2 regions of the Enterococcus faecium genome follow, and region 2 is predicted to be linked to the other one. Evidence: riboswitches for the same ligand, from Rfam matches in the RefSeq annotation. Region 2 holds a riboswitch; the other holds the start of a gene.
The links. Region 2 has a riboswitch for preQ1 ahead of PYW34_RS03405 (nucleoside hydrolase). Riboswitches for the same ligand answer to the same signal wherever they lie in the genome.
Positions count from the first base shown of each region.

Region 1: it holds a riboswitch for preQ1, as region 2 does, so the genes downstream of both, PYW34_RS10600 (QueT transporter family protein) here and PYW34_RS03405 (nucleoside hydrolase) in region 2, are expected to answer to the same signal.

Region 1 is NZ_CP118955.1:2,167,013-2,173,217, reverse strand. It holds gene PYW34_RS10605 (diacylglycerol/lipid kinase family protein) at 1-902, opposite strand, end outside; PreQ1 riboswitch class I at 1,440-1,486, shown strand; gene PYW34_RS10600 (QueT transporter family protein) at 1,499-2,002, shown strand; gene cbpA (cyclic di-AMP binding protein CbpA) at 2,058-2,702, opposite strand; gene rpmG (50S ribosomal protein L33) at 2,864-3,016, shown strand; gene secE (preprotein translocase subunit SecE) at 3,040-3,210, shown strand; gene nusG (transcription termination/antitermination protein NusG) at 3,311-3,856, shown strand; gene PYW34_RS10575 (alpha/beta fold hydrolase) at 3,933-4,820, shown strand; partial or broken gene PYW34_RS10570 (lactate oxidase) at 4,912-6,012, shown strand; gene sdaAA (L-serine ammonia-lyase, iron-sulfur-dependent, subunit alpha) at 6,103-6,205, opposite strand, start outside.
Region 2 is NZ_CP118955.1:728,066-734,270, forward strand. It holds gene eno (phosphopyruvate hydratase) at 1-595, shown strand, start outside; gene PYW34_RS03395 (ArgE/DapE family deacylase) at 994-2,133, shown strand; gene PYW34_RS03400 (ECF transporter S component) at 2,200-2,775, opposite strand; gene PYW34_RS03405 (nucleoside hydrolase) at 2,780-3,754, opposite strand; PreQ1 riboswitch class I at 3,778-3,822, opposite strand; gene PYW34_RS03410 (alpha/beta hydrolase) at 4,037-5,005, shown strand; gene PYW34_RS03415 (GNAT family N-acetyltransferase) at 5,118-5,396, shown strand; gene secG (preprotein translocase subunit SecG) at 5,514-5,750, shown strand; gene PYW34_RS03425 (alpha/beta hydrolase) at 5,853-6,205, shown strand, end outside.

The DNA of each region.
Region 1 (6,205 bases), 1.1 Mb from region 2:
TCTCCATCTTCTTGACCATGTTGCGGTGTTGTTGAAACGATACGTAATCTGTTTGTTGTGTAGTGATGGAAATATTTCGATTTCAATTGTTTTTTCTGTATAAGTAAAAGAATGAGCCACAAGATTTTAAAGAAATTGATTCGTTCGACCACGACAAAATCAATGACTGGTTTAGACGCATCAGCAGTTGGAACAATCGCGATTCCTCCGCCAAAAAAAGGATGCTTCGTTGCTGTACATAAAAATGCGTTTGAAAAACTTAATTGTTTTCCTCCTGCATCTACCAGAATTGGAAATCCTTTTTGAGTGAATAAAGCACGGAGAATAGAGAATAAATACGAAAATGATCCTAAGTTGTATTTGTTCAATCGCTTTTTTGTGGAAGAATGATTTGTCGCATGGACGATAGCTGCATCTAATCCTATACCGAAATTATTAACAGCTATTCCTTTTTTTTCACTTATTTTTTCTTCATAAGCCATTATGTGGACTTTTTCTGGTGATTGAGCTGCTAAAATCAGCTGAAGTCCTTTTTTGGGATTTTTTGGAAGGCCTGCCCCTCGAGCAAAATCATCTCCAGAACCTGCTGGAATATAAGCAACTGGGAATTCTACTTCCATCTGATAGAAAGTATCAAGTACCTGATGTAAGGTGCCGTCACCTCCTACGATGATCAAAAGGGGGAAAGTATCGATTGTTTTCTGTTCTTCTTCTATCCAAGGAATCAATGTTTCTTTTGCCAAAGTTTCAGCAATCTCAGCATCGTGTCCTTTGTATTCACTATAATGAAGTGTATAGTCAATATGCTTATTTTTTAATACCGGTAAAATTCTTTCTGCTACTTTATAGCCATTTCCGCTGCCTGCCGATGGATTGATCAATATATGATAATGGAATTTCATGATTTCCTCCTGCTATTCAATAAAACAAGATATTTTAATACTCCTGTTTGCTGGTTAACCAATAATTAGCAAGCTTTTTCTATTTTTTGAATGAAAGAAACTTGTTTTTTCAAAAAAATCTGTTACAAAATTAATTCTTGGTTATTATAGCAGAAGTCTAGGAAAATGAAAAAGGTCCGAAGACCGAAAAACACAAAAAAGCCTAGCAAGCGCATGATCCATTACTTACGTAAGGAGAAGTTCCAAGGTTCGGCATGTCCACTTAGATCTTCAGCTGCTTGCTAGACCGTTCTCTAGTAAGAGGTTGCTCAAATTCCCACATCCTTTTTTATTTATTTAAGTTTCACAACAATTCTGTTCTTGCAGATCCTACTTCGTCTGCTTTACTGGGAATTCTTATGACCCCTTACACTTACTTTATACCATATCCCACGATTTTTAGCAAACGTTTACATTGTTTAAGCTTTTGCTTTTTTAAAAGCAGATAAGACGGATTGAAATAAATGAAAAGTCTGTTATAATTATTGTTTGTTTCACATAACCGCGGTTCATCAACCATCCCGCGTTAAAAAAACTAGGAGAAAAGAGGAGAGAAAATGCAAAAAACGAAAAGCAGACAACGGTTATCCGTAATCGTTGTAAATGGCATCATCATGGCTCTTTATCTAGCGTTAACTATTTTAGTTGCGCCTGTATCCTCAGGGCCGATCCAGTTTCGTATTTCAGAAAGTTTGAATCATTTAGTTGTCTTTAACCGTAAATTGCTTTGGGGAGTTTTAGGCGGGGTCATCGTCTATAATGCCTTCTTTGGTTTTGGTATCATGGATGTGGTTTTTGGTGGCGGCCAAACATTGCTTTCTTTAGGCCTGACAGCTTTATTGCAAAACAAAGTGAAAAATGTAAAGATGCGTTTAGTATTGAACACGATCTTCTTTACCATCAGCATGGGACTGATTGCTTATATGTTAGTTCCAACAGGTGGCCAAGCATTTTGGACAACCTATGGCACGCTTGCATTAAGTGAGTTTATCGTCATGGCTGTTTCAGCACCATTGATGTATTATTTAGATCGCGCGCTTGATTTTGAAAAGCGTGTCTAATTATAAAAAGCGAAAAAAGAAAGCAGATTAGCTGTTTTCTTTTTTCGCTTTTTGATTATGCTTCTTGGTTTTGCAAATTTTCAATTTCTACCACTTTATAATTCTTTTTCTCTAAGTGGTTGACGATCGTTTCACATACTTTCGCTTCAGTGTTAGCCGGTAGCGTGATCAATGTACGTCGAATGTATTCGTCTTTTTCGATATCAAGAGTAATACAGCTGGCAATGCTGCTGTGTTTTGAAATGATTTTTGCAATAGCAGCCAAATCTCCTTGCTTTCCTGTGGAAGCAATTGTCAGTACATAGCTTCCTTGTTCTACGCTCCAAGATTGAGAGAGCATATTAAGCAACGTACTATGTGTCAAAATACCATAAAAATGATTTTCACTGTCAAGGACAGCAATATAAGGAAGCTCTTTGATCGTAAAGAATACTTTGAAGAAAGAAGTATCCAGGTAAATGAACTTTGTAGCGTTTTTCAAAAGATGAGTGACAGGAAGCGTCATATCACCGCCATTTGCTTTATGACGATAGATATGCATTTTGTAAATGTTTCCACGGAAAATATTACCTGAAGAATCTAAGATCGGCACACAACGGTATCCGGAAGTTTCTAAAATTTTTAATGCTTCTTCTAATGTACTAGTCTCTGTAACGGTTGTCAGATCTTTTTTCTTATATACAAGTGTTTTTAATAGCATCGCTATACCTCCAATTGTCTCATTTTAGCTTAATTTCAAATTAATCATATCATAATTTTATCCAAAACAATAGATAGTTTATTTCACAAATTGACAAGTAAAAAGTTACGTGATACTGTTATGAAGTATAAGTCTGATTCTCAGCAAGGGGGCAGAAGTAAATGGCAAAGAAAAAAGCAGCACTCGCTTGTTCCGTTTGTGGGTCTCGCAACTACACAAAATCAGTCAGTGAAGGAAAAAGCGGCGAACGTTTGGAAATCAATAAGTTTTGTAAATATTGTAATCAATATACATTACATAAAGAAACGAAATAAACAGTAGCAAGGGAGGTTGTCTCATGAAATTTCTAAAAAGCGTAAAAGATGAAATCAAACAAGTAACTTGGCCAAGCAGAAAACAACTCCGTAAAGATACGTTAGTAGTCATCGAAACTTCTATTATTTTCGGATTGATGTTTTACGTAATGGATACAGCCATCCAAAGCTTATTTGGCTGGATTTTAAAATAACTCGCTAGCCACAACGTACTTTTAGTGCTATAATGAAGCGAAAGAAAAACTTCGGGTGTACTGAGGTTTTTTTATTTTACAATGAAATGAGGAGCCTTCAATGGAATCTTTTGAAAAAAACTGGTATGTCTTGCATACATATTCAGGATATGAAAACAAAGTAAAAGCAAATATCGAATCTCGTGCGCAAAGTATGAAAATGGCCGACTTTATTTTCCGTGTCGTTGTTCCTGAAGAAAAAGAAACTGAAGTCAAAAATGGGAAAGAAAAAGAAATCGTTCATAAAACATTCCCAGGATACGTACTTGTTGAAATGATCATGACAGACGCTTCATGGTATGTTGTCCGCAACACACCTGGTGTGACAGGATTCGTTGGTTCACACGGAGCCGGAAGCAAACCAGCACCATTACTTCCAGAAGAAGTCAATCATATCTTGCGTTCTATCGGTATGAGCCTGCGACAAAATGATCTAGAAGTAGAAGTTGGCGAAGTCGTGAAAATCATCGAAGGCGCATTTGCTGGATTAGAAGGACAAGTAACAGAAGTTGACGGAGAAAAAGAAAAATTGAAAGTCAACATCGATATGTTTGGACGTGAAACCAGTACAGAACTTGATTTCGATCAAGTAGATAAAATCGATTAATAAAGAGACTTGAAATGTCGATCATATGATTGGCCTTTCAAGTCTTTCTTTTTTCTATATGGAAAGGAAGAGGTGTATGACAGAACCAATCAAAAATTTATGCAAACGTGCAACTGCAGCAGCTTTAGTCCTTATCAGTTTGTTTGCGTTAAGTGGTTGCCAGACGACGAAGATAAATACTACTGAAGTTTCTGATAAAGAAAAAACGGCAGAATCCAGTAAAGTGATAGAAAAAACCACTATTCCAACACTTTTTTTCCACGGCTACAGCGGGACAGAAAATTCCTTTAAAGGGATGTTGCGGCGTTTGGAAAAAAATCAGCAAGCAGTAAAAGAATTGGTTTTAACAGTAGGAACAGATGGACAAATACAAGCAACAGGAGATTTGTCTGGAAAAGCAGACAATCCGATGGTCCAAGTATTGTTTGAAGATAATAAAAATAACGAGTGGAATCAAGCAGAATGGATCAAAACTTGTCTTTTGTATCTGAAAGAAAACTACGGCATAGATAAAGTCAACATAGTGGGGCATTCCATGGGAGGAGTTAGTGCACTACGCTATTTAGGAACGTATGGACAGGATACGTCATTGCCACAAGTTCAGACATTAACAGCAATTGGCGCGCCTTTTAATGATTTTGTCGATGATAGTGCGCAGTCTCTGACAGATGAGTTAGCAAAGGGGCCTGCTGTCGTTTCTAACCGCTATCAAGATTACCAGCAAATGATCGGTAATATTCCTATAACCACTCGATTTTTCTTGATTGCTGGTCAACTAGATGAAACAGACTTGAGTGATGGAACAGTACCGTTAAACAGTGCATTAGCGGTCTATGCGTTGTTGAAGCAACGCGGAAATGAAATAGAGGAAAAAGTAGTGACAGGTGAAAATGCCTCTCATAGTATGCTTCATGAAAACCAAGAAGTAGATCAGCTTGTAAGTCGATTTATTTGGAAAGAATAGCGATAAAAGTATCTGAGAGTAAATGTTTGCTTACTTTTTGTAAGTTTAGTATGATTTATATGTAATCAAGAAGATGAAAGAAGGATCTACTATGACTTATCATACAAGTAATGAAGAACATCCAATCGATATTGTAAACATTGCCTAACTAGAAGGTCGTGTAAAAGAGCGCATGGAAGCAGGAGCTTTTGGCTATATTCGCGGTGGTTCTGAAGATGAGTGGACGATGAAAGAAAATACGACTTCTTTTAATACAAAGAAAATCATGCCACGGATATTACGCGGAATCGACTCAGCCGATTTGCATACATCTGTTTTCGGAATTGAATTAGATACACCGATTATCCAAGCGCCATCAGCGGCCCAAGGATTGGCACATGAAAAAGGGGAAGCTGATACAGCTAAAGGAGTAGCTGCTGCTGGATCAATCTTTTCCATCAGCACTTATGCAAATACGACAATCAAAGACGCAGCCGATGCAGCGCCAGGCGCACCGCAGTTTTTCCAATTATATATGAGTAAAGACGACAGATTCAATGAGTTCATTTTGAACAAAGCAGTAGAAGCAGGGGCTAAAGCTATCATTTTAACGGCAGATTCAACGCTCGGTGGTTACCGTGAAGAAGACGTCATCAATCAATTCCAATTTCCATTACCAATGCCTAACTTAGCTGCGTATAGCGAACAAAGTGCAAGTGGTAATGGCGAAGGAAAAGGAATCGCAGAAATTTATGCAGCTGCAAAACAAGGCTTGACACCAGATGACATCAAAACAATCAAAGAAATCACCCATCTTCCAGTTATCGTAAAAGGAATACAATCGCCAGAAGATGCAGTAATCGCTATCTCTGCAGGGGCAGATGGTATCTGGGTATCCAATCATGGTGGACGTCAACTAGATGGAGGTCCTGCGTCCTTTGAAGTATTGCCAAAAATTGCCGAAGTAGTCAACAAACGTGTACCAGTGATTTTCGACTCTGGTGTCCGTCGAGGAGAGCATGTCTTCAAAGCTCTGGCAAGTGGTGCTGACTTAGTTGCGATTGGCCGACCAGTGATTTATGGGTTGAATCTAGGTGGGGCAGAAGGAGTAACATCTGTTTTTGAACACCTGAACAAAGAATTGTCGATCACGATGCAACTTGCAGGAACAAAAACGATCGATGAAGTAAAAAATACGAAATTGATGGATTAATAAAAAACGAAGAGAAGGGCAATTAGTCCTCTCTTCGTTTTTTGTTATGAAGATAACTAATCTCTTAATACTCGAAATTAAGGAGCTTTATCACGCCCTCTTATTTAAAATCTCTTCCGCAAGTCGTTTAGCAGTTGGCGTAACAGCTAAGCCACCTTCTGCTGTTTCTTTGAAAATCGACGGCATTTGACGT
Region 2 (6,205 bases):
AGACGTTGTTCTTGCTATGGATGCTGCTTCTTCAGAATTCTACGACAAAGAAAAAGGTGTTTACGTACTAGCTGACTCAGGCGAAGGCGAAAAAACAACTGACGAAATGATCAAATTCTACGAAGAATTAGTTTCTAAATATCCAATCATCTCAATCGAAGATGGATTAGACGAAAACGACTGGGACGGATTCAAGAAATTAACTGACGTATTAGGCGACAAAGTTCAATTAGTTGGTGACGACTTGTTCGTAACAAACACTCAAAAATTATCTGAAGGTATCGAAAAAGGAATTGCTAACTCAATCCTTATCAAAGTGAACCAAATCGGTACATTAACAGAAACTTTCGAAGCTATCGAAATGGCTAAAGAAGCTGGCTACACAGCAGTTGTATCTCACCGTTCTGGTGAAACAGAAGATTCAACAATCTCTGATATCGCTGTTGCAACAAACGCTGGCCAAATCAAAACTGGTTCTCTATCACGTACTGACCGTATTGCTAAATACAACCAATTACTACGTATCGAAGACCAACTTGGTGAAGTTGCAGAATACAAAGGTTTGAAATCTTTCTACAACTTAAAAAACAAATAATTCTTTTCTAATGAAGATACATGATCGACTATTGAAAGATAGTCGAGTATGATCACTTAGTTAAGTAATCGAACTCTCTACTTGCTGAAATATCAGCAGGTAGAGAGTTTTTTTGCAACTAGCTTCTGTATATGATGTTTACAAAGAATGGTACAAGAAAAGATCATCCTTGAAAAAGGAAAGCTAACAATAACTAGCATCATATAAGAGCTTTTAAGGATAGAACAGTAGAATAGGAATCTATGGGCAAGTCCTCTCGTATAAATAAAATAGGAGGGAAGTAGCAGCATATTTTTCATAAAGTGGCTCTCTTTCTTCATTTTTACTTTGGTTGCTCCTATTTGAAAATTCGAGCACACTCAAATACAATAAAAAGAAATGGCAAGGGAGAGGATTAGATGAAAAAAGAAGAAAAAATCGCGATTTTACAAGAGATTATCCGAATTAAATCAGTGAATGGAAACGAAGGTGAAGTAGCAGCCTATTTGAATAAGCTTTTGGCAAAGCATGACATAACAGGAGAGATTGTTTCTTACAGAGATGGTAGAGATAATTTGATTGCTCGTTACCAAAAGGGCCAATCAGGAAAAGTGTTAGGCCTATCTGGGCATATGGATGTCGTGGCGGCTGGTGATGAATCGTCTTGGACCTATGCACCCTTTGCAGCAGAAATCCATGGGAACCGTTTGTACGGACGTGGTGCTACAGATATGAAGAATGGCTTGGCAGCAATGGTGATTGCCATGATCGAACTGAAAGAGTCAGGAAAACCATTTAACGGAACAGTCAAATTATTAGCCACTGTCGGAGAAGAAGTGGGTGAACTAGGTGGGGAACAGCTCACGAAAGCAGGCTATGTAGATGACTTAGATGCCTTGATCATCGGAGAGCCAACCAATTACAGTTTGATGTATACGCACATGGGATCAATCAACTATACAGTCACCTCGCACGGAAAAGAAGCGCATAGCTCTATGCCAGACCAAGGTTATAATGCAATCAATCACCTAAATGAATTCATTACGAAAGCAAATGCTGAAATGAATCACCTCGCTGAAACAATCGAGAATCCTGTCCTAGGAAAAACAATCCATAATGTTACATTGATCAGTGGCGGGAATCAAGTCAACAGCATCCCAAGCCATGCGCAGCTCCAAGGGAACATTCGATCGATTCCAGAATACCCAAATGATAAAATCATTGCATTGCTGCAATCAATCGTCAATGAATTGAATCAAGAGACAGACTATCATTTGGAATTGATGATCGATTACAACAAAATACCTGTCAAAGCTGATCCAGATTCTCCTTTGATTCATTGCATTCAGCAACAATTCAGCCAGCCATTACCTTTAGTTGGAGCGGCAGCAACAACGGATGCAGCCGAATTTACGAAAGCTAACCATTCCTTCGACTTTGTCGTCTTTGGGCCTGGTGTCGTTACTTTGCCTCATCAAGTAGATGAGTATGTTGAAATCGATAATTATTTGGATATGATCGAAAAATATCAAGGAATTATTTTATCCTACTTAGCGTAAGATTTTTTTAATAAATGAAAAAACAGAGCCAGATTAGCATTATTTTGCTAATCCAGCTCTGTTTATTCAGCCTATTTTTCTTTTTGAATATATCAAGCGTTGTGGCAACATAGTGATGACTAATGAAACAACGACGATAGACAAAAAGCGATCAAGGTAGTCTGTACCCGCCTGTACCAAGATCACACTTGTTGTCTGACTTAAACCTAACCCATGTAATAGCTGAACGATCATACTGGATCCTGAGGAGGTGATCCCGCCAAATAACTGAACGGTAATGATCGAAGAAACGATCGTTCCAGGTACCGACAAAATCAAAGCGAGTAATAACAGTTTCAAGCTGTTTTTATCTTTGCCGAGATATCTTGGCAAAATCAATCCAGCAAGCAAGCCTGTGAGAATTTGGATTGGCGAATAATACAGAGAAAAAATATCTGTAGTCACTCCACTTAAAATACCGCTGGACAATCCTGTCAGCATTCCTGGTATGGGACCAAGTAACGCGCCAGCAAAAATCGTTCCAATAGAGTCTAGATAGACTGGCAAACGAAGCCATAAAGCAATCGTTCCTCCAACATAATTGATCCCAATACACAAAGCCATCATTGTAAGTACGCGAGTTGCCATCTTGTTTTTATTCATTTTGTTAGCCCATCTTTAACCTTTCCAAATCTTTCATAATCGTTTCTTCTTGTGCATTTAAAAGAACGGTTAAAAACTTTTGGAAAAAAAGACGAGTATCTACTTTTGTCATAATTTTACTGTTAGCAGATTTCTGCCAAAATTCATAACGATCAACCAATGTTTGTCCGCGACTTATTCCTTGAGTTTCTACAGCAGTGAAGCTTTTAAAGCCTTCACAGATGGACTCATCGATAAAATAAGCAACAGCTAATGGATCATTGATGACACATCCTAAGATTCTTTCTTGTTTCCAGTGAAAGTCAAAATAAAAACGAGTGATCGCTTTTAGATACTCTCCCTCTTCAGGATTCATTTGGCAGCAATATTCAAGGATAGTCGGTGTCAAGACGATTTCTCTTGTCACATCTAACCCAACCATTTCTATCGGTTGTTTGAGCTTTTCGAATACATAAGAAGCTGCTTCAGGATCACACCAGTAATTGTATTCAGCAACTGGTGAACAGTTACCATGGCTTTTGTAAGTTCCGCCCATTGAGACAAAACGATCCATATGTTTCCCAACAGATGGGCTGTTTTTCAAAGCAGAAGCGATATTGGTCAAAGGCCCCAAAGCAATGACTGATGTATCTGTTTTTTCTTTGAAATAATCAGTCAGAAAATCAACTGCATGGAGCGATTCTGCCTGTTTGGCTAAGACCATCGGGAAATTTGTGTCCCCTAATCCATCCAACCCATGAGTGTCTTGCGCACTAATGAAAGGTTGCTTCAAAGGTTTTTCCATTCCTTGATAAACAGGGATATCTAAACGATCACAGCGCTCCAAACATTTCAGCACATTCTGCGTACCGATATCTACAGGGACATTCCCGCAAACGACGGTAATAGCAACTACTTCGATATCAGGGGATTTGACAGCTAGTGATAAAGCTAAAGTGTCGTCGATCCCTGGATCGCAATCAATAATTACTTTACGCATTATTTCCAATCTCCTTTCTTTAGAGATACTTAGTTTTTTATTCTGGGAAGTTTCCGAACCAGTCCAAGACGAGTGTCTTGTTTATAATGCACGAAATTAGTATACTGGCTTTTATTGTGAATGTAAATGCTCTCTTACAAGTAAATCTATTGAGAAGAACTTTAAGTAAATGATACAATGAAAAAGAAATGGAATTTACGTGTGCCGAAGAAAAAGAATCCTATTGATCGGTATATTGTATAATAAATAGATTATAGTTTGGCAGAAAGCGGCGGGTGTACGATGGTTATTTTTTATTTCATTCTTATTCTGATATTTATAGGAATCAGTTACCATTTTCTTTCTTATTTTTATGCAAAGAAATTAGTAAGAGCGGGGGTACAGAGAGGCTATGACTGGTATGAAGAAACTGGGCACCGCTTGATGGATCCTGCTGCAGTCACGTCAGTAGAAAAAAAGCGACAAAAATTAGAAGAAGAGTGTGAAAGCTTCTGGGAACAAGGAATACCAAAAACGATCAAAAGTTATGACGGGTTGAAACTAGCTGGACAGATGTTACTCCAACCAACTCAGCAGAATAAATGGGTCATTTGTGTACATGATTATCGAAGTACAGGGAAAAGAGATATGTCTCATATAGGTAAAAGATATGCAGAGAAAGGATTCAACGTTCTTATACCCGATTTACGTGCGCATGGAGAAAGTGAAGGAGAAATCATCGGAATGGGATGGCTAGACCGGCTAGATTTAATTGCATGGATCCAACTCATCTTAGATGAACAACCAGATGCATCCATTATTTTGCACGGCGGTTCGATGGGCGCTTCTACGATTATGATGGCAAGTGGTGAAAAGCTTCCATCTGCAGTCAAAGGATTTATCTTAGACAGCGGATATGTTTCTGTTTATGCGGAATTTCGGTATATGTTAAGTAAAATCACGGTCTTTCCTAAAAAAATGATCATGAGATATGCGAATCACTATGCTCAGAAATACGCAGGTTATTCTTTAAAGCAAGCATCAGCTACAAGACAGCTTGGTAGTAACCATTTGCCTTTGTTAGTCATCCATGGTGAAAGAGATCATTTTGTTCCTACAGAAGCAGCATACACGATTCAAAACGCTACGGCAGGGGATAAAGCATTACTGCTTGTTCCAGAAGCAGAACATTTGGAAGCATCGATGAAAGATCCGAAAACCTATTGGACAGTGATTTTTTCATTTATTGAACAAAGAATAACGATGGATTGATTTTCTCTTCCTTTTTGTAAGCAACACGAGGATAAATAATTGTTTATAGACCATGAGACTGTTAAAATAAGGTAGGAATAAAAAAATATCAGTTATTTGAGGAGTGCGGCATATGGAAATCAAAGAGGAAAAAAATCGTCTTGCTTTATTCAATGATGAGCAACAAGAAATCGGAGAAATGACATGGTCGGATGCGGGGCCAGACATCATGATCATTGACCATACATTTGTCGATCCAGCATATCGTGGTCAAAAATTAGCTGAAAAGCTAGTGTATACTGGAGTAGAACTAGCAAGACGAGAGGGGAAAAAGATTATCCCTTTATGCCCTTACGCAAAAAAAGAGTTTGAGAAGAAACCAGAGTATCATGACGTCTTACGCCAATCATAATAATAACAGCTGAAAGATTTGCACTTTCAGCTGTTTTTCCATTTATATAGAGTTGTCACGGAGTTTTATCTATGATAAAGTTAAAGAGACGATATCTTTTGGGAAGGAGGCTGCTATATGTATAATTTAATTTTGGGAATCGTGATCGTTTTATCGATTGTTATGGTCATTGCGATTATGATGCAGCCAAGCAAGCAAAATAGTGCAGCGAGTGCATTTACCGGCGGTGCGGATCAACTATTCGGCAAACAAAAAGCTCGCGGCTTTGAAGCTGTCATGCAGCGATCAACTGCAGTCATGGGAGCTGTCTGGATGATCTTATTATTTGTCCTAGCATTTTTATCTTCGAAGTAGTCGAATAAGCCTCTCGCACAACGGCGGGCGGCTTTTTTTATTGCAAAGAGAACGCTTAAGAAGAAGTTATGAAAGAAACTATGGTAAAATGAGGCGAAAGAGGTGAAACGAGTGAAACAATTACCAAAACCCCTTTATGCAAAACATGGAAAACGAGCAGTTTTGCTGCTTCATGCGTACTCAGGAAGTCCAAATGATGTCCGGATGCTCGCACGGTTTTTAGAAAAAGCAGATTATACAGTCTATGCGCCGCTATTTAAAGGACATGGAACGATGGAGCCATATGATATCTTGCAAGAAAAAGCAGAAAGCTGGTGGGCAGATACTAAAAAAGCTATCCATTTTTTACAGTCTGAACAGTTTTCTGATATTGCCGTATTGGGATTATCGATGGGTGGCATCTTTGCTGTACGGGCACTAGAAGAAGAATCAGTAATTGGCGGCGGTTTTTTCTG